One region of the Fodinicurvata sediminis DSM 21159 genome, then DNA from elsewhere that is predicted to be linked to it. Evidence: predicted binding sites of a transcription regulator. Region 1 holds the regulator's gene; each other region holds the start of a gene.

Evidence for each region. The regulator HrcA, encoded in region 1, represses chaperone genes, less so after heat shock. The targets are predictions, from matches to a motif close to GTTAGCACTCNCCNNNGGNGAGTGCTAAC.
Region 2: groES (co-chaperone GroES) is a predicted target of HrcA. The motif match lies at 4,311-4,339, and genes of this name have one in related genera.
Region 3: groES (co-chaperone GroES) is a predicted target of HrcA. The motif match lies at 3,002-3,030, and genes of this name have one in related genera.

Annotation. Positions count from the first base shown of each region.
Region 1 is NZ_ATVH01000013.1:375,243-381,115, reverse strand. It holds gene hemW (radical SAM family heme chaperone HemW) at 3-1,190, opposite strand; gene rdgB (RdgB/HAM1 family non-canonical purine NTP pyrophosphatase) at 1,211-1,816, opposite strand; gene rph (ribonuclease PH) at 1,825-2,544, opposite strand; gene hrcA (heat-inducible transcriptional repressor HrcA) at 2,751-3,827, shown strand; gene grpE (nucleotide exchange factor GrpE) at 3,899-4,567, shown strand; gene dnaK (molecular chaperone DnaK) at 5,085-5,873, shown strand, end outside.
Region 2 is NZ_ATVH01000014.1:94,356-100,228, reverse strand. It holds gene uvrC (excinuclease ABC subunit UvrC) at 1-485, opposite strand, end outside; gene G502_RS0108280 (SDR family oxidoreductase) at 990-1,757, opposite strand; gene msrB (peptide-methionine (R)-S-oxide reductase MsrB) at 1,762-2,166, opposite strand; gene groL (chaperonin GroEL) at 2,299-3,933, opposite strand; gene groES (co-chaperone GroES) at 3,952-4,266, opposite strand; gene G502_RS0108260 (DMT family transporter) at 4,416-5,318, opposite strand; gene G502_RS0108255 (bifunctional aminoglycoside phosphotransferase/ATP-binding protein) at 5,494-5,873, shown strand, end outside.
Region 3 is NZ_ATVH01000011.1:182,881-188,753, forward strand. It holds gene G502_RS0102110 (D-amino-acid transaminase) at 1-507, shown strand, start outside; gene G502_RS0102115 (HAD family hydrolase) at 511-1,164, shown strand; gene hfq (RNA chaperone Hfq) at 1,323-1,589, shown strand; gene hflX (GTPase HflX) at 1,704-2,933, shown strand; gene groES (co-chaperone GroES) at 3,089-3,376, shown strand; gene groL (chaperonin GroEL) at 3,445-5,106, shown strand; gene G502_RS0102140 (inositol monophosphatase family protein) at 5,200-5,873, shown strand, end outside.

The sequences.
Region 1 (5,873 bases):
GCTTATCCCAGCAGATAGCCAAGCAGGGCATCGAGGCGCTGGCGTCCGGCCGGCAGGGCGCGCAGACGCTGGGGCGTCAGTTCCAGGTATCCGGCTTCGCAAAGGGCTTTCAGCCGGGCCGGATCCACGAGCGCCTCAAGCGACCGTCCCTGTTCGGCCTCGACCGTCGCCCGGTTAATGCCAGCGGCCAGCCGCAAGCCCATCATCAGGCGTTCAGTCAGGCGCTCCTCCAGCGTGAGAGCGTTTTCCGCGCGGGTGGCATGCCCCTGGCTCTCCACGCTTTCCAGCCAGGCTTCGGGGGCCCGGTGCTGACGCAGGGCATAACGCGCGCCGTCGAAGCTCAGGCGACCATGCGCGCCCGGTCCGATGCCCACATAGTCGCCATGGCGCCAATAGACCAGGTTATGGCGGCTTTCCGCGCCGGGACGGGCGTAGTTCGAGATCTCGTAGCCTTCCAGGCCGGCCGGCTTCAGGATATCCGCTGTGCATTCATAGAGCTGCGCCTGGCAGTCTTCGGGGGGCAGTTCCAGTTCGCCGCGCCGCCAGTCTCCATGAAAGACGGTGTTGGGTTCGATGGTCAGCTGATAGAGAGAGATATGCTCGGTGCCTTCCTGAAGGGCACTTTTCAGCTCGGCTTCCCAGCTTGCCAAGCTCTGCTCCGGCCGGGCATAGATCAGATCGAAGGAAAAGCGCGGAAAGTGCCGCCGGGCCAGCGCGATGGCCTCACGCGCCTCAGCCGCCGAGTGGCGTCGCCCCAGGAAGGCAAGTGCGTTGTCGTCAAAGGACTGCACACCCAGGGACAGCCGGTTGACCCCGGCCGTGCGATAAGCGGCGAACTTGCCGGCTTCGGTCGAAGTGGGGTTGGCCTCGAGAGTCACTTCCAGATTGCTGTCCAGCTGCCAATAGCGAGGCAGTACATCCAGCAACGCGCCCACGGTTTCAGGCGCCATCAACGAGGGGGTTCCGCCTCCGAAAAAGACGGAGGTCAGCCTGCGGCCGGCCGTGCGCTTGGCGAAATGCTCCAGCTCGCGCAGAAGGGCCTGACGCCAGCGATCCTGGTCGATGCTCTCCCGGACATGGCTGTTGAAATCGCAATAGGGGCACTTGGACTGACAGAACGGCCAGTGAACGTAGAGTCCGAAACCAGGATCATCAGCACCAGTTTCGGGAAGACTGTCGCGACTGGACATATGCAGGTCCCTGTTGGCTGTCACCCGGCCCTGCGCAACCAGGTTTCAAAATCGCGGAATGCACGCGCCCTGTGGCTGATGGCATGCTTTTCCGCGGGATCCATTTCCCCGAAGGTCTCCTGGCGTCCATCGGGCAGGAACATGGGATCATAACCGAAACCCAGGCTGCCCCGGGGCGGCCAGACCAGGGTTCCATCCACACGCCCTTCGAAAACCCGGGTCTCACGGCCGGGTTGGGCCAGGGCCAGTGCACAGACAAAGTAGGCGTGGCGATCCCGGCTGTCGCCGAGTTTCTCGTTCACCTTGTCCATGGCCAAACCAAAGTCCTTGTCCGGACCCGCCCAGCGGGCCGAGTAAATCCCGGGTTCGCCATCCAGGGCCGGAACCACCAGGCCGGAATCATCCGACAGGGCCGGCAATCCTGCAGCTTCGGCTGCGCTTTCCGCCTTCAATGTCGCGTTCTCGGCAAAGGTCCGTCCCGTTTCCTCGGGTTCCGGCAGTTCAAGCTCGCCAGCCGAGAGGACCTGGATGCCGAAAGGCTCCATCAGCTCGGCGATTTCCCGGACCTTGCCCGGGTTATGGCTGGCTATGACCAGTCGCTCTCCCGGGACAATCCCTTCAGCCATTCGATTTCTCACTCCGTCTTTAGTGCGGCGCGCTGGACCTCGGTCAACTGCTTGATGCCGGCCTCGGCCAAACCCAGCAGGTGATCAAACTGCTCGCGGCTGAAGGGGACGTCCTCGGCCGTGGCCTGAACCTCGACGATGCGGCCGCTGGTCGTCATCACGAAGTTGGCGTCAGCGCCAGCCTCGGAATCCTCGGAATACTCCAGGTCCAGGATCGCGTCGCCACGATAGAGACCACAGGAAACCGCTGCCACCTCTTCGGACAGCGGAATATCCGTCATGATGCCCAGACGCCGCATATGATCGAACGCCATGTGGAGCGCCACATACGCGCCTGTGATGGCGGCCGTGCGTGTTCCTCCGTCTGCCTGCAGGACATCACAGTCCAGGCGAATCTGCCGTTCGCCGAAAGCCGTCAGGTCGGTCACGGCCCGCAGGCTGCGGCCTATCAGGCGCTGGATCTCCTGAGTGCGTCCGGTCTGCCGTCCGCGGGCGGCCTCGCGATCCGTGCGCCCGTCCGTCGCCCTGGGCAGCATTCCGTATTCCGCGGTCACCCAGCCGCGTCCGCTGTTGCGCAGCCACCCAGGCACGCCAGGATCGACACTGGCCGTGCACAGCACATGCGTGTCCCCGAAACGGGCCAGGCACGAACCCTCCGCATACTTGTTGACGTTGGTTTCCAGCACGATATCGCGAAGCTGGTCGGCGGACCGGCCACTGGGGCGCATGAGCGAACTCCCTTCCAGGGTTTGGGCAGGCGGCACACGCCGCCCGAAGACGGCGCGAACCTAACGCCTCCGCACAGGGCCGTCCAGCCGCAGCAGGCCGTTGAAACCGCAGCGATCAGGGATTAAATGCTGGGACGTACATGCACCGGGGGAAAAATCCCCTCGGACAACTGATTTTCTCCGGTATACTCACAGTCATGACATCCATGTCCAGGCGTCCACCGAAGTCCCTAGCCGATCGCCCCGAACTGGGCGCGCTGAACGAACGTTCGCGCGAGATCCTGCGCATGATCGTCGATTCCTATGTGGAGACCGGAGCGCCCGTCGGCTCGCGCACCCTTTCGCGGAACATGGGCCTCGACCTCTCCCCGGCGACGGTCCGCAATGTCATGGCCGACCTGGAGGATCTGGGGCTGCTGATGGCGCCACACACCTCGGCCGGCCGCCTGCCCACGGAACAGGGCCTGCGCCTTTACGTGGATGGTCTGCTGGAACACGGGAACATAGGCCAGGACGAGCGCGAGATCATCGAGGGGAAGTGTGCGGCCTCGGGGCGTTCCCTGTCGCAGGTCCTTGAAGAGGCGACCACGCTTCTCTCCGACCTGTCCCACTGTGCCGGCCTGGTAATGGCGCCCAAGCAGCAGGACGACACCCTGAAGCATATTGAATTCGTCTCCCTGGGTCCGGGTCGCGCACTGGTTGTCCTGGTGGGTGAGTCGGGGAACGTGGAAAATCGCGTGATCGATGTTCCCGTCGGCCTGCCGCCCTCTTCCCTGGTCGAGGCCTCCAATTTCCTCTCGGCGCACCTGCGCGGGCGGACCCTTGAGGATACACGCCAGATCGTCAGCCAGGAAATGGATACCGAGCGGGCCAGACTGGACGAGTTGACCTCGCGCGTTGTTGAGGCCGGCCTGGCAACCTGGGCCGACAACTCCAGCGGCGGCGCTCTGATCGTGCGGGGCCAGGCACAGCTGCTCAGCGATGTGCAGGCACTGGAAGACCTGGAACATATCCGTCAGCTCTTCACCGCCCTGGAGAAGAAGGAGGCCTTGCTGCGCCTGCTCGACCTGACCGACGATGCTGAGGGTGTCCAGATCTTCATTGGCGCGGAAAACGAGTTGTTCGGCATGGCCGGATGCTCCATGGTCGTCGCACCCTACAACAACAGCAAGCAGCAGATCGTGGGCGCCATCGGCGTGATCGGTCCGACACGGATCGACTATGCCCGGATCATCCCGATGGTCGACTACACGGCCAAGGTGATTGGCCGCTTGATCGGCTGACCCCTTAACATAGCCCGGTCATTCACACAGATAATCAGGCTGGATCAGTTACATTTATTCGGAAAGGACTCATGGCAAAACGTCCCCAGCAATCAGAAACGACACAGACCCCTACGGAAGAAGAGCTCGCCGAACAGGGCAAGACAGCCGAGGGTGACGAGGCCGTCGAACCGGAAGTCGCGGCGAATGAAGATGTCGGCGAGGTGCCGCCTCCGGGTGAGAATGAACTCGACGAGACTGATGCCCTGCGCGCCGAGGTCGCCCAGTTGAAGGAGCAGCTGCTACGCGCCATGGCGGACGCGGAGAACACCCGCACCCGCGCGCGCAAGGATCGCGACGAGGCCGCAAAGTATGCCGCCAGCGGCATCGCCAAGGACCTCCTGTCCGTGGCCGACAACCTGCGCCGCGCTCTTGAAAGCGTTCCCGCCGAAGCCATCGAGCAGAACGAGCATCTCAAAAGCCTCGTCACCGGGGTGGAGATGACCGAGAAGTCTCTTCTGGAAGCCTTCGAGAAGAATCACATCAAGCGGATCGATCCCGTGGGCGAACGCCTGAACCCGCATTACCACGAAGCCATGGTCGAGATCGAGGATCCCGAGCGGGCCGCAGGCACGGTCTCGCAGGTTTTCGAACCGGGTTACGTATTGCACGACCGCCTGCTGCGCCCTGCCAGGGTGGCCGTCTCGAAGGGTGGTGGTCAGAACAGCGGGCCTGGTGGCCAGGTGGATACTCAGGCCTGATATTCTGTAACAGGATCAGGATCGTCCCCCGTCCGGGTTTTGGTCCTGGTCCTGTTGAGTGCTTTGACGAGATCGCTTCGCCTCGCGTATGCCGAGCCAGCGGAAAAAGAAATAGAGGGCTCCGGCCACAAGCATCAGTCCCGTTCCGAACTGGCTGGCTGCAGAACTGTCGAGGAGCCTTTCCCCAAAAAGGGCAAGAAGGGCGCCAACCACAATATTTGCCACCATCAACCAGAGGATGGTCAGATATATGCCATTGTTCGGAAAGGGAGGGTGGTTCCTGTAGAACATGGGGTCATCCTGCCCCCCTTCCGAATGCGAGACAAGCCGAAGAAGAAAGCCAAAGCCCGCCTTGTAGGCTGAGGCGAAAGCCTTATATATGCGAACGTAGGCGGCATTCGCCGCCAACTGATAAATCAACAGGTTTGATGGTCCCCTCCGGACCGAACCTCCAAGGGACTAGGGACGGCGCTTTATGAGGCTGTCTCACAAGTCTGCTGCGAAAGAGAGGATGTAAATGAGCAAAGTTATCGGTATCGACCTCGGAACGACAAACTCCTGCGTGGCCGTCATGGACGGCAAGGACGCACGGGTGATCGAGAATGCGGAAGGCACACGCACCACACCTTCCATGGTGGCCTTCACCGACGATGGCACACTGGTCGGCCAGCCGGCCAAGCGCCAGGCGGTCACCAATCCGGAAAACACCCTGTTCGCCATCAAGCGACTCATCGGCCGGCGCTATGACGACCCCACCACGAAGAAGGACAAGGATCTTGTCTCCTACAAGATCGTGGAGGGCCCGAACGGCGACGCCTGGGTCCAGGTGAACGACGAAAAGTTCAGCCCCAGCCAGGTTTCCGCCCAGATCCTTCAGAAGATGAAGGAAACCGCGGAAAACCATCTGGGTGAAAAGGTCGAGCAGGCCGTGATCACCGTTCCGGCCTACTTCAACGACGCCCAGCGTCAGGCCACCAAGGACGCCGGCAAGATCGCCGGACTGGAAGTCCTGCGCATCATCAACGAGCCCACGGCCGCCGCGCTCGCCTATGGCCTGGACAAGAAGACATCCGGCACCATCGCGGTCTATGACCTGGGTGGCGGTACCTTCGACGTCTCTGTCCTGGAAATCGGCGACGGTGTCTTTGAGGTGAAGTCCACCAACGGCGATACCTTCCTGGGTGGTGAGGACTTCGACAGCCAGATCATCGAGTACCTGGCCGACGAATTCAAGAAGGAGCAGGGCATCGACCTGCGCCAGGACAAGCTGGCCCTGCAGCGCCTGAAGGAAGCTGCCGAGAAGGCG
Region 2 (5,873 bases), on a different contig from region 1:
TCCAGTGCGGTCAGAGTGCGATTGACGGCGCCTGCTGACGCAAAGGGTCCATAATAGTTGCCTTCGCGTTCATGGGCACCGCGATGCTTGGTCAGGCGCGGGTAATCGTGATCGCTGCCAAGATAGATATAGGGGAAGGACTTGTCGTCGCGCAGCAGCACATTGTAACGCGGCATGAAGCGCTTGATCAGGTTGCTTTCCAGCAGCAGGGCCTCGACCTCGCTGTTGGTGCGCACGATCTCCAGTCCGCAGGTTTCGGCGATCATGCGCTGCAGGCGCCGCGGCTGCTTAGCAATCTGGGTGTAGTTGTAGACCCGCTTGCGCAGATTCTTTGCCTTGCCCACATAGAGCACATCATTGCGTCGGTTGAGCATGCGATAGACACCGGGACTTTCCGGCAGCGTCTTCACGGCCTTTTCCAGCACTGCGACGCCTTGGGTCAGGGAGGCTTCACCTTCGGCTTGGGCCTGACCTTCGAATGACATGCCCGCTTCGGCCAGCCCCGGAGTCGCTCCAGTAATACCCAGTGATTCGGAGGCGTCGTCATGGAACTGCGGTGCACGCTTCCCACCGGCCGAGGGGTCCTTGATACGTCGGTTGCCTTTTGCCTTTGCCATGAATGGTCGGATCCGGGTTCCAGAATGCCTTTCGGTCCGTTCTAATTGGGACCGACGGTTGGAGTCCTGCAAGCCTTCACAGGCCCGATTTTTTGGAATCGGGCGGAATCTCGGGGCTTGCGGGCGCTATCCACGAAATCTGTGGATAACTCTGTGGTTATCTTCGTCTTGTCAAAGCTGAGGCCCAAGAGAATCAAGACTTTCTATAGATTGCCTATTTTTTAGTCACAATATTAACTTATTGATTTTAAAAATTATTTCCTTTGTCAATCTTCATGAAACTGTCACTTAGGAAGAATATTAAGCTCAAACGGGATACCGCCTGGTTTCCTTGGGCGATGTGCAAAACTTTCGGTGAGTCAAGCGACAAAGTCAGTTCACTTGCCCCCAACCGAGGTGCTGTCCGCCATCGAGTGCGATCATCTGCCCGGTTACCGAACCGGCACCCAGCAGGAAAGCCAGCGTGTTCCTCACTTCGTCCATGTCGGGGCCCCGACGCAGGGGGACTTTTCGGACCTGGGCATCGAATTGCGCCTGGGTCTGGTTGGGGCTGGGAAGGGTCGGTCCAGGGCCGATCGCGTTGACCCGAATTCGTGGCGCCAAGGACAGGGCCAGGGTTCGGGTCAGGGTCCAGAGGCCGCTCTTGCTGAGTGTGTAGCTGATGAAGTGGGGAGTCAGGTTCCAGACTCGCTGGTCCAGCAGATTGATGACCAGACCGCCGCTGTCATTGGGCAGGTTGCGGGCCATGGCCTGGGTCAGGATGAAGGGTGCTCTCAGATTGGGCTCCATGTGGAGGTCCCAGCTGTCTCGAGTCGTGTCGTCCCATTCATCGCGCACGAAGGTAGCCGCATTGTTGACCAGCACCCCGAGAGGTCCGAGTTCACGATCCACGTCCTCGACCAGTTGAACTGTTTCCTCTTCCAGGGACAGGTCAGCCTGGAACAGAATGGCCTCTCCACCGTTGCGGCGGATGTCCTCGGCGGTTCTCTCGGTGGCTTGACGGGAGCTGTTGTAGTGCAGGCCAACGCGATATCCACGGGCGGCCAATTCCAGAGCCATGGCCTGTCCGAGTCGCTGGCCTGCACCTGTCACCAGAGCATTTTTCGGATAACTGTCTTGGTGCCTTTCGGCGCCACTCATGGACTCAGTCCTCCTGTGCTTCAGGGATGAAGTCCAGGGCGGCGGAGTTGATGCAGTAGCGTAACCCGGTGGGCTCGGGACCATCTGGGAAAACATGCCCCTGATGGGCGCCGCAGTTCGTGCAGTGCGCTTCGGTACGGCTCATCCAGAGTTTGCGGTCCTCCTTGGTGCCGACAGCGTCATCGCTGATCGGTTGCCAGAACGACGGCCAGCCTGTTCCGCTCTCGAACTTGTGCTGCGAGGAAAACAGCGGTGTTCCACAGACAATGCAGGTGTAAGTTCCTAGACGCTTCTCGTTGTAGAGTGCGCCCGTGAAGGGGCGTTCCGTTCCCTCGTTCTGGGTGACTTCCCGCTGTTCGGGGGTCAGATGGGAAAGGTCGAATTGGTCGCTCTGCTTTTCGGCTGTCATGTCATATCATCCTTGCTGAAAGGTGCATTTGACTCCGGATATTGGGGCTGAAGAGGGCAACTTCCAACGCCAAAGAAAAGGCCGGCATGTTGCCATGCCGGCCCGTAGCTTCTTTTCAGGTTGGCAACCCGCTTAGAAGTCCATGTCACCCATTCCAGCTCCGGCGCCCGCCGCAGCCTTCTTGGAGTCAGGCTTCTCGGCCACCATGGCCTCGGTCATGATCAGCAGGCCAGCGATGGAGGCTGCGTCCTGCAGGGCCGTGCGTACGACCTTGGTCGGGTCGATGATGCCGGCCTTCACCATGTCGGTGTACTCGCCCTTGTAAGCATCGAAACCGTAGTTGTAGTCCTTCGATTCGGCGAGCTTGCCAGCGACAACAGCCCCATCCAGACCGGCATTCTGTGCGATCTGGCGAACCGGTGCCTGAAGGGCGCGACGAATGATGTCGATGCCGACCTTCTGGTCGTTGTTGAGGGGCTTCACCTTGTCCAATGCGGACAGCGAGTGCAGAAGGGCGACACCACCACCCGGCAGGATGCCTTCCTCGACGGCTGCGCGCGTGGCGTGCAGGGCGTCGTCAACGCGGTCCTTCTTCTCCTTCACCTCGGTTTCAGTGGAGCCGCCGACGCGGATCACGGCAACGCCGCCGGCCAGCTTCGCCAGGCGTTCCTGCAGCTTCTCACGATCGTAGTCCGAGGAGGTCTCCTCGATCTGCGCCTTGATCTGATTGACGCGGGCTTCGATCTGCTTCTTCTTGCCCGCACCATCGACGATGGTGGTCTCGTCCTTGGTGATGGTCACCTTCTTGGCACGACCCAGCATATCCAGGGTCACGTTCTCAAGCTTGATGCCCAGATCTTCCGAGACAACCTGGCCGTCGCTCAGGACGGCGATGTCCTCGAGCATGGCCTTGCGGCGATCGCCGAAGCCCGGTGCCTTGACGGCCGCGACCTTCAGGCCGCCGCGCAGCTTGTTGACCACCAGAGTGGCCAGGGCTTCGCCCTCGACGTCCTCGGCAATGATCAGCAGGGGCTTGCCGGACTGAACGATCGATTCGAGGACCGGCAGCAGGGCTTGCAGGTTGGACAGTTTCTTCTCGAAGATCAGTAGATAGGGATCCTCAAGCTCGACACGCATCTTTTCGCCATCGGTGACGAAATAGGGCGAGAGATAGCCGCGATCGAACTGCATGCCCTCGACGACCTCGAGCTCGGTCTCGAGCGACTTGGCTTCCTCGACCGTGATGACGCCTTCGTTCCCGACTTTCTGCATGGCCTTGGCCAGCATCTCGCCGATTTCCTTGTCGCCGTTGGCCGAGATGGTGCCAACCTGTGCGATCTCGGAGTTCTGGCTGATGTCGCGTGCGCGCTTGCGCAGGTCGGCGACCACGGCATCAACGGCCAGGTCGACGCCGCGCTTCAGGTCCATGGGGTTCAGACCCGCGGCCACGGCCTTGCCGCCTTCACGCACGATGGATTGTGCCAGAACGGTGGCCGTGGTGGTGCCGTCACCGGCCATGTCGTTGGTCTTGGTGGCAACCTCGCGCACCATCTGTGCGCCCATGTTCTCGAACTTGTCGGAAAGCTCGATTTCCTTGGCGACCGTCACACCGTCCTTGGTGATGCGCGGTGCGCCGAAGGACTTGTCCAGGACCACGTTGCGGCCCTTGGGGCCGAGCGTCACCTTGACCGCATCGGCCAGGATGTCGACACCGCGCAGCAGGCGCTGGCGTGCATCCTGTGAAAATTTGACTTCCTTGGCAGACATGTCTTGTCGTCCTTCGTGTTAAGCGGCCTTCTTCGAGGCTTTTTTGCCCTCGAGGATGCCCATGATGTCGGATTCCTTCATGATCAGCAGGTCTTCACCGTCGATCTTGACTTCGGTGCCGGACCATTTGCCGAAAATGATTCGATCGCCTTCCTTTAGATCCAGGGCGACGAGGTCGCCCTTGTCATTGCGCGCACCGGGTCCGACGGCGACGACTTCGCCCTGCATCGGCTTTTCCTTGGCCGTATCCGGAATGATAATGCCGCCGGCGGTACGCTCGTTTTCCTCGATGCGCCGAACCACCACGCGGTCATGAAGCGGTCTGAACTTCATAGATCGTCCTCCCAATAGAGACTGACGTGTTTAAGAGAAGAGTTGCTAGCACTCCCATTCGGCGAGTGCTAAGGCGAACTGTATGTACGACCGTCCTGAAACTTTTTCAAGTGGCTTCAGGCGAAAAAGAATACAGCACAGTCAGGAAGTTATTGGACTGCAGCCTGCTTCTTCTGTTCGCGGTAGAAAACGTAGAGTCCGCTGGCAATCAGGATGGCTGCCCCCAGCACGGTAAAGCCGTCGGGCAGGTCACCGAACAGCAGGAAGCCATAGAAAGTGGCCCAGAGCATGTTCGAATAGTTGAAGGGGGCGACCACGGCCGCAGCTGCGGCCTGGTAGGCCTTGATGATGCAGAAGTGACTGGCGCCTCCAATGGCACCGATGGAGATAAGGCCGACCCATCCCCAAAGGTCGGGCGTGGTCCAGAAGAAGGGCACCACGAAGAACATCACGATCATTCCCACCAGGGCGCTGTAGGTCAGCGTGGTCATGGGCGCTTCGCTTTGACTCAGTTGCCGTGTGTTGATGTGGTAGAGGCCATTGGTGCAGGCAGCGGCCAGGACATAGAGCGTGGCCGGATCGAAGATATCGCTGCCCGGACGGATGATGATCAGGGCCCCGGCAAAGCCCAGGAAAACACCGGTCCAGCGACGAATGCCAACGGGCTCGCCCAACAGCGGCATGGACAGGGCCGTCACGATCAGGGGAACCGCCAGCATGACCGCGGCCGCTTCGGCCAGAGGAATATGGGAAATTCCCAGGAAGAAGAGACTGGTGGTCACAAGCAACATCAGCGAGCGGAACAACTGCAAGGGCAGACGCCGCGTGTACAGCAGGGCCGGCAGACGCAGGTTCAGCAGTGCCACCATGATCAGGACGTGGAAGGTGTAACGTGCCCAGACGATCTGGGCCACGTCGTAGCTCTGTGACAGGGTCTTGGCGATGGCGTCCATGCTGACGAACAGGAAGACCGCGAACAGCATCCAGAAGATGCCCCTGCGGTTGGCTGCCGCGATGGACAGCGCGTTGACAGATTGCAGTTGCGTTGACATGGAGCCCCCGAAGGCGAATGGATTGTTCTATCGTCTTCCCGTCCTGGATTTGTAGCCCTGTTTCGACAGACGGGGTAAGTGCCAATCCTGCAGGGGTGGACTGCATGAGGGACAGGGCAGGCGGGAATAGCCGTCACTACATAGGAATGAACCTACAGATAAAGGGGCATCTGTCGTGGAAACAGAAGACAGGGAAAGCTTGCAGGAAGAGGTGGTTGCCTTCCTGAAGGCACCGGAAAACCACGAGGGTGCCTCGGAAGCCGTCCGGCATGTCACGACCCATGTGGCACATGTCTTCCTGACCGAAAATCGCGCCTGGAAGATGAAGCGGGCGGTGGCTTACTCCTTCTTGGACTTCACCGACCTGGAGGCCCGCGAAGAGGTTTGCCGGCGCGAGGTCGAGCTCAATCGCCGGACAGCGCCGGACATCTACCTGGGTGTGCATTCGATAAACCGCAGCGAAGATGGCGGCTTGGAGATCGACGGAAACGGCTCCCCTGTAGAGTGGGTCATCGAGATGCGCCGTTTCGATGAAGACCTTATGTTCGACCATCT
Region 3 (5,873 bases), on a different contig from region 1:
GCCAAGCAGACGAAGCCTCAAGGCGCCAAGGTTCTCGAGGAAGGCGTGTCGGTCAAGAGCGTGCCGGATATCCGCTGGCGCCGCCGCGATATCAAGTCGATTTCCCTGCTTCCGAATTGCATGGCGAAGCAGGCTGCCGTTGAAGAAGGGGCGTTCGAGGCCTGGATGGTGGAGGAAGATGGAACGGTAACGGAAGGCTCTTCCACCAATGCCTGGATCGTGACCAAAGACGGTGTCCTCGTTACGCGCAAGGCCAATCATGACATCCTCAACGGCATTACCCGGTTAGGGGTTCTTGATGTGGCAGGGGAAACAGGGGTGAAGTTCGAAGAGCGTCCATTCACGCTTGAAGAGGCCTATGAAGCACGCGAAGCCTTCTTGACGTCCAGCACGAATCACATAACACCCATCACGCGGATAGATGAACGCTCTGTCGCAAACGGCAAGCCCGGTTCCGTGACCTTGAATCTCCGCGAAGCCTATCTGAATCACATCACCAGTGCCTGAGGCATGGCTGGAGATCAGAACCTACCACGGGCGTTGCTCTTTGATTGGGACAATACGCTTGTCGATACGTGGCCGACCATTCACGCTGCACTGCATGTGACCTTTGAAAACTTTGGTCTGCCGCCATGGTCATTGGAGGAAGTGCGACAGAACGTGCGTGTCTCTGCACGTGAGGCATTTCCAGGTCTTTTTGGCGCGCATTCCGATGAAGCGCTGGATGTCTTCTATGATGCCTTCAAGGCGCAGCACCTGGAGCAGCTGACAGCGATAGAAGGTGCAACAGATCTGTTGGCAGATCTTCACGGGCGCGCACTTTACCTGGGTATTGTCAGCAACAAATCAGGCCCCTTGCTGCGTCGTGAAGTCGAGCACCTCGGCTGGTCCCCCTTTTTCTCGAAGGTCATTGGGGCAACGGACGCGGAAAGGGACAAGCCGGCCATCGATCCCGTCCAGATGGCGCTGGAAGGCTCCGGAATCTCTCCGGGAAGGGATGTCTGGTTCATCGGGGACACCGATGTGGATCTGCTTTGCGCCGGGAATGCAGGCTGCATGGGGATTCTCCTGCGCCCGGAGCCTCCGGCCGAGGGAGAATTCCCTCAGGCTGAACCCCACTTTCATGTTTCTGATTACCGCTGTCTATTGGCGCTGCTGGAATAAATCCCTATCTAGGGACTTACGCGGCGATTTCCGGAGGTGTTTCTGCCATATCGCGAATGACCATTATCTGGTAAACGATGCGTTGACAGCGCTGACAGATATAAGCAGCAAACCCCGTGAAAGAAAATCAATTGACCTAAGGAAAGGGGGAAATACCAATGGCCGGCGAGAAGTCCCAGAATGTGCAGGATGTTTTCCTGAACAGCATCCGAAAGAACAAGATTCCGGTCACAGTCTTCCTGGTAAATGGCGTGAAGCTGCAGGGGATCGTTACCTGGTTTGATAACTTCTGTGTGTTGTTGCGCCGCGACGCGCATTCCCAGCTTGTATACAAGCATGCCATCTCAACAATCATGCCGAGCGGCCCACTACAGCTGTTTGAACCAGCTGAAAAGGAAGCCGAGGAAAGCGGCGAGGAAGCCTGACAAGGAACGCGTTTGACAGAAAGGGTACGTAAAGAGGAAAGCGGCCCCGCGAAAGACAGGGTGATTGAGGGTGAAACTTGCCTTGTTGTCCATCCTGTCGAGAAGAAGTCTGGCATGGCGCAGAGCCATGCAGATGCGCGCCTGGAGGAAGCAGTGGGCCTGGCGGCCGCGATCAACCTTCAGGTGGCGCACGCGGAAGTGATTCGTCTGGACAAGCCCAGACCAGCCACGCTGCTGGGCATGGGTGTCATAGAACGACTGCGCGATACAGTGCAGGAAACACACGCCGTTGTCGTCGTTGTCGATTCATCTCTGACCCCTGTCCAGCAGCGCAACCTGGAGCGCGAGCTGGATTGCAAGGTCATCGATAGAACCGGACTGATCCTGGAAATCTTCGGAGCGCGTGCCCGCACGAAGGAAGGGCGACTGCAAGTACAGTTGGCGGCGCTCAATTACCAGCGATCACGCCTTGTACGATCCTGGACACACCTGGAACGGCAAAGGGGTGGGGCCGGTTTCATGGGCGGGCCTGGCGAGCGCCAGATCGAACTCGATCGGCGTATGCTGGATGAGCAAATCGTTCGCTTGAAGAAAGCGCTCCAGCAGGTGCGCCGTACGCGATCGCTGCACCGTTCTGCACGTCAGCGCGTTCCCTATCCGGTGATTGCGCTTGTCGGCTATACAAATGCCGGGAAATCGACGCTTTTCAATCGATTGGCCTCGGCTGAAGTCAAAGCGGAAGATCAGTTGTTCGCCACGCTTGACCCCACCATGCGTGGAATACAACTGCCATCCGGGCTGGAGGCCATACTGTCGGATACGGTTGGCTTCATAACCGACTTGCCGACCGATCTTGTCGCGGCATTCCGGGCCACGCTGGAAGAAGTGGTGGCTGCTGATGTCATTCTGCATGTGCGTGATGTCTCCCACCCTGAAACGGAATTACATAAGCAGAGTGTCCTTCAGGTGCTGCACGACCTGGGGGTTACTGGAGAGGATGCCCCAGACGCCAAGCCCCTGATCGAGGTTTTCAACAAGATCGACCTGTTGGACCAGGAGCAACGCGAAAGCTGGCAAGCCCTGGCCGATCGTGGGCCTGGCCAAGTCATGGTCTCGGCCGTGACGGGGGAGGGCACAGATTTTCTTCAGGAAATTATAGAACAAAGGTTGCGTGAGCAGGATGAGCTCTTATCTCTCGCAATAGATCTGAAGGACGGTGCGACCTTGGCTTGGTGCTATGAGCATGGGAGGGTCGTGTCCCGTCATGATGACGAAAGCAAAGCACATATCCGCGTGTCACTTGATCCGGCAAACGCTGCTCGCCTGAAGGCCTACAGGGCCTGACACAAGGGGTTTCTAAAGTCTTCTGTGACGGTTGACTCACCCTTGGGTCTGAATAGTATGCCGGATTTGTTAGCACTCTATGCGGATGAGTGCTTAAAGCTTTCATTCATTAGGTAACCGTCGTCACCACAAATCCTTAACGAGGAGAAAAGCAGATGAAATTTCGGCCGCTGCATGACCGCGTCGTCGTCGAGCCGCTAGACCAGGAAGAGAAAACCGTAGGCGGGATCATTATTCCCGATACGGCGAAGGAAAAGCCGATGCAGGGCAAGGTAGTCGCGGTCGGGCCTGGTGCCCGTGGCGATGACGGCAAGGCTGTCCCGCTTGATGTCAAGGAAGGCGATACCGTGCTCTATGGCAAATGGTCCGGTACGGAAGTCAAGGTTGACGGCAAGGATGTGCTGATCATGCGGGAAAACGACATCATGGGCGTCATGAGCTGACCGCCCACCCGAAGAATCGCATCCAACACAGATAATCAGTACCAACAAGTCTCAAGGAGAAACCGAGAATGGCAGCCAAAGATCTGAAATTCGGCGGTGATGCACGTCAGCGCATGATGCGCGGCGTTGATACCCTGGCCGATGCGGTCAAGGTGACCCTTGGCCCGAAGGGCCGTAATGTGGTCCTCGACAAGTCCTTCGGCTCACCGCGCAGCACCAAGGACGGTGTTTCCGTGGCCAAGGAAATCGAACTTTCCGACAAGTTCGAGAACATGGGCGCCCAGCTGGTCCGTGAGGTCGCCAGCAAGACCAACGACACGGCCGGTGACGGTACCACGACAGCGACAGTCCTGGCGCAATCGATCCTGCGTGAAGGTTCCAAGGCCGTGGCCGCGGGCATGAATCCAATGGACCTGAAGCGTGGCATTGACGAGGCCGTGAAGGCCGTTGTCGAAAGCCTGCGCAAGCAGTCCAACAAGATTTCCGCCTCCAGCGAGATTGCCCAGGTTGGCACCATATCGGCTAACGGCGACAAGGAAATCGGCGACATGATCGCCGAGGCCATGCAGAAGGTTGGCAACGAAGGCGTCATCACGGTCGAGGAAGCCAAGTCGCTCGAGACCGAGCTCGAGGTCGTCGAGGGCATGCAGTTTGATCGCGGCTATCTCTCGCCCTATTTCGTCACCAACTCCGAGAAGATGTTCTGCGAGCTGGAGAACCCCTACATTCTCATTCTGGAGAAGAAGCTCTCCAACTTGCAGGCCATGCTTCCGATCCTCGAATCGGTGGTTCAGTCCAGCCGACCGCTGCTGATCATTGCCGAGGACGTCGAGGGCGAAGCCCTGGCCACTCTGGTGGTCAACAAGCTGCGCGGCGGCCTAAAGGTCGCGGCCGTCAAGGCACCGGGCTTTGGCGATCGTCGCAAGGCCATGCTCGAAGACATCGCCGTCCTGACCGACGGACAGGTTGTCTCCGAGGATGTGGGCATCAAGCTCGAGAACGTGAACCTGGACATGCTGGGCAGCGCCAAGCGCGTGTCCATCACCAAGGACGAAACCACCATCGTCGATGGTGTCGGCAAGAAGAAGCAGATCGAAGCCCGCGTCAATCAGATCAAGGCGCAGATCGAGGAAACATCTTCGGACTACGACCGTGAAAAGCTGCAGGAACGCCTGGCGAAGCTGGCCGGAGGCGTTGCCGTGATCCGCGTCGGCGGTGCTACGGAAACCGAGGTGAAGGAGAAGAAGGATCGCGTCGACGACGCCCTGCACGCCACGCGCGCAGCCGTCGAAGAAGGCATTGTCCCGGGTGGCGGTGTCGCGCTTCTTCACTCCACAAAGGCCCTCGACAAGGTCAAGGTGGCCAACGATGACCAGAAGGTCGGCGTGGACATCGTCCGCAAGGCCCTGCAGGGTCCGGTTCGTCAGATTGCCGAGAACGCCGGCGTTGATGGCGCCGTGGTCGCCGGGAAGCTTCTTGAAAGCAAGGATCAGAACTACGGTTTCGATGCCTACAAGGGTGAATACACCGACCTGGTGAAGGCCGGCATCATCGACCCGACCAAGGTCGTGCGCACGGCCCTGCAGGATGCAGCTTCCATCGCTGGCCTGATGGTCACAACCGAAGCCATGATTGCCGAGAAGCCGGAATCCAAGGATAACAGCGGCGGTGCCGCTGCCGGCGGTGCTCCCGGAATGGGCGGCATGGGTGACATGGGCATGGGCTTCTAAGCCTTTTCTCACAGCACCCGTTGGTTATGCAGAGCCGCAGGAGTTATCCTGCGGCTCTGTTTCTTTTGGACAGCTCACACGAAAACGGTTCTTATGTCTCTTTCCGATCCAGACAAGGTAACGACACTCGTGCGGCAGGCGGCTGCAGAGTTGATCCTGCCCAGGTTTCGCAAGCTTCGGGAGGAGGATATTCGTGAAAAGGTGAAAGGCGACCTGGTGACGATTGCCGATGAGGAAGTGGAGGATTTCCTCTCCGATCGGCTGGTCTCGCTCTTGCCAGGCTCGGTCGTGGTCGGAGAAGAGGCAACGGAGCGAAAACCGGAGGGTTTGGACGAGCTGTCTACTCAGAAGCCTGTCTGGATCATCGACCCTGTTGATGGCACGTCGAACTTCGCCCGGGGCAATGAGTGCTTTGCCGTGATGGTTGCGCTTGCCGATCAGGGAGCTTTGCAGTCCTCTTGGATTTATGCACCGGTCCAGGATGTCCTGCTGCAGGCACAGGCTGGCAAGGGGGCCTGGATCAATGGGATGCAGCTCCCAGCCCTGAAGCCAGTTTCAAACCCCCAGAATTTGATTGGAAGTCTGCACTTCGGACACCATGGAAATGCGGAATTGCGCCGGCGTTTTGAAAGAAACCGCGCGAAACTGAAAACCCTGAAAAGCCTGCGGTGTGCTGGCCATGAGTATATCAGGCTGGCGAAGGGCAATAGCAGTTTTTCCCTTTTCACCAGAACAAAGCCTTGGGATCATGCGCCTGGCGTCCTAGT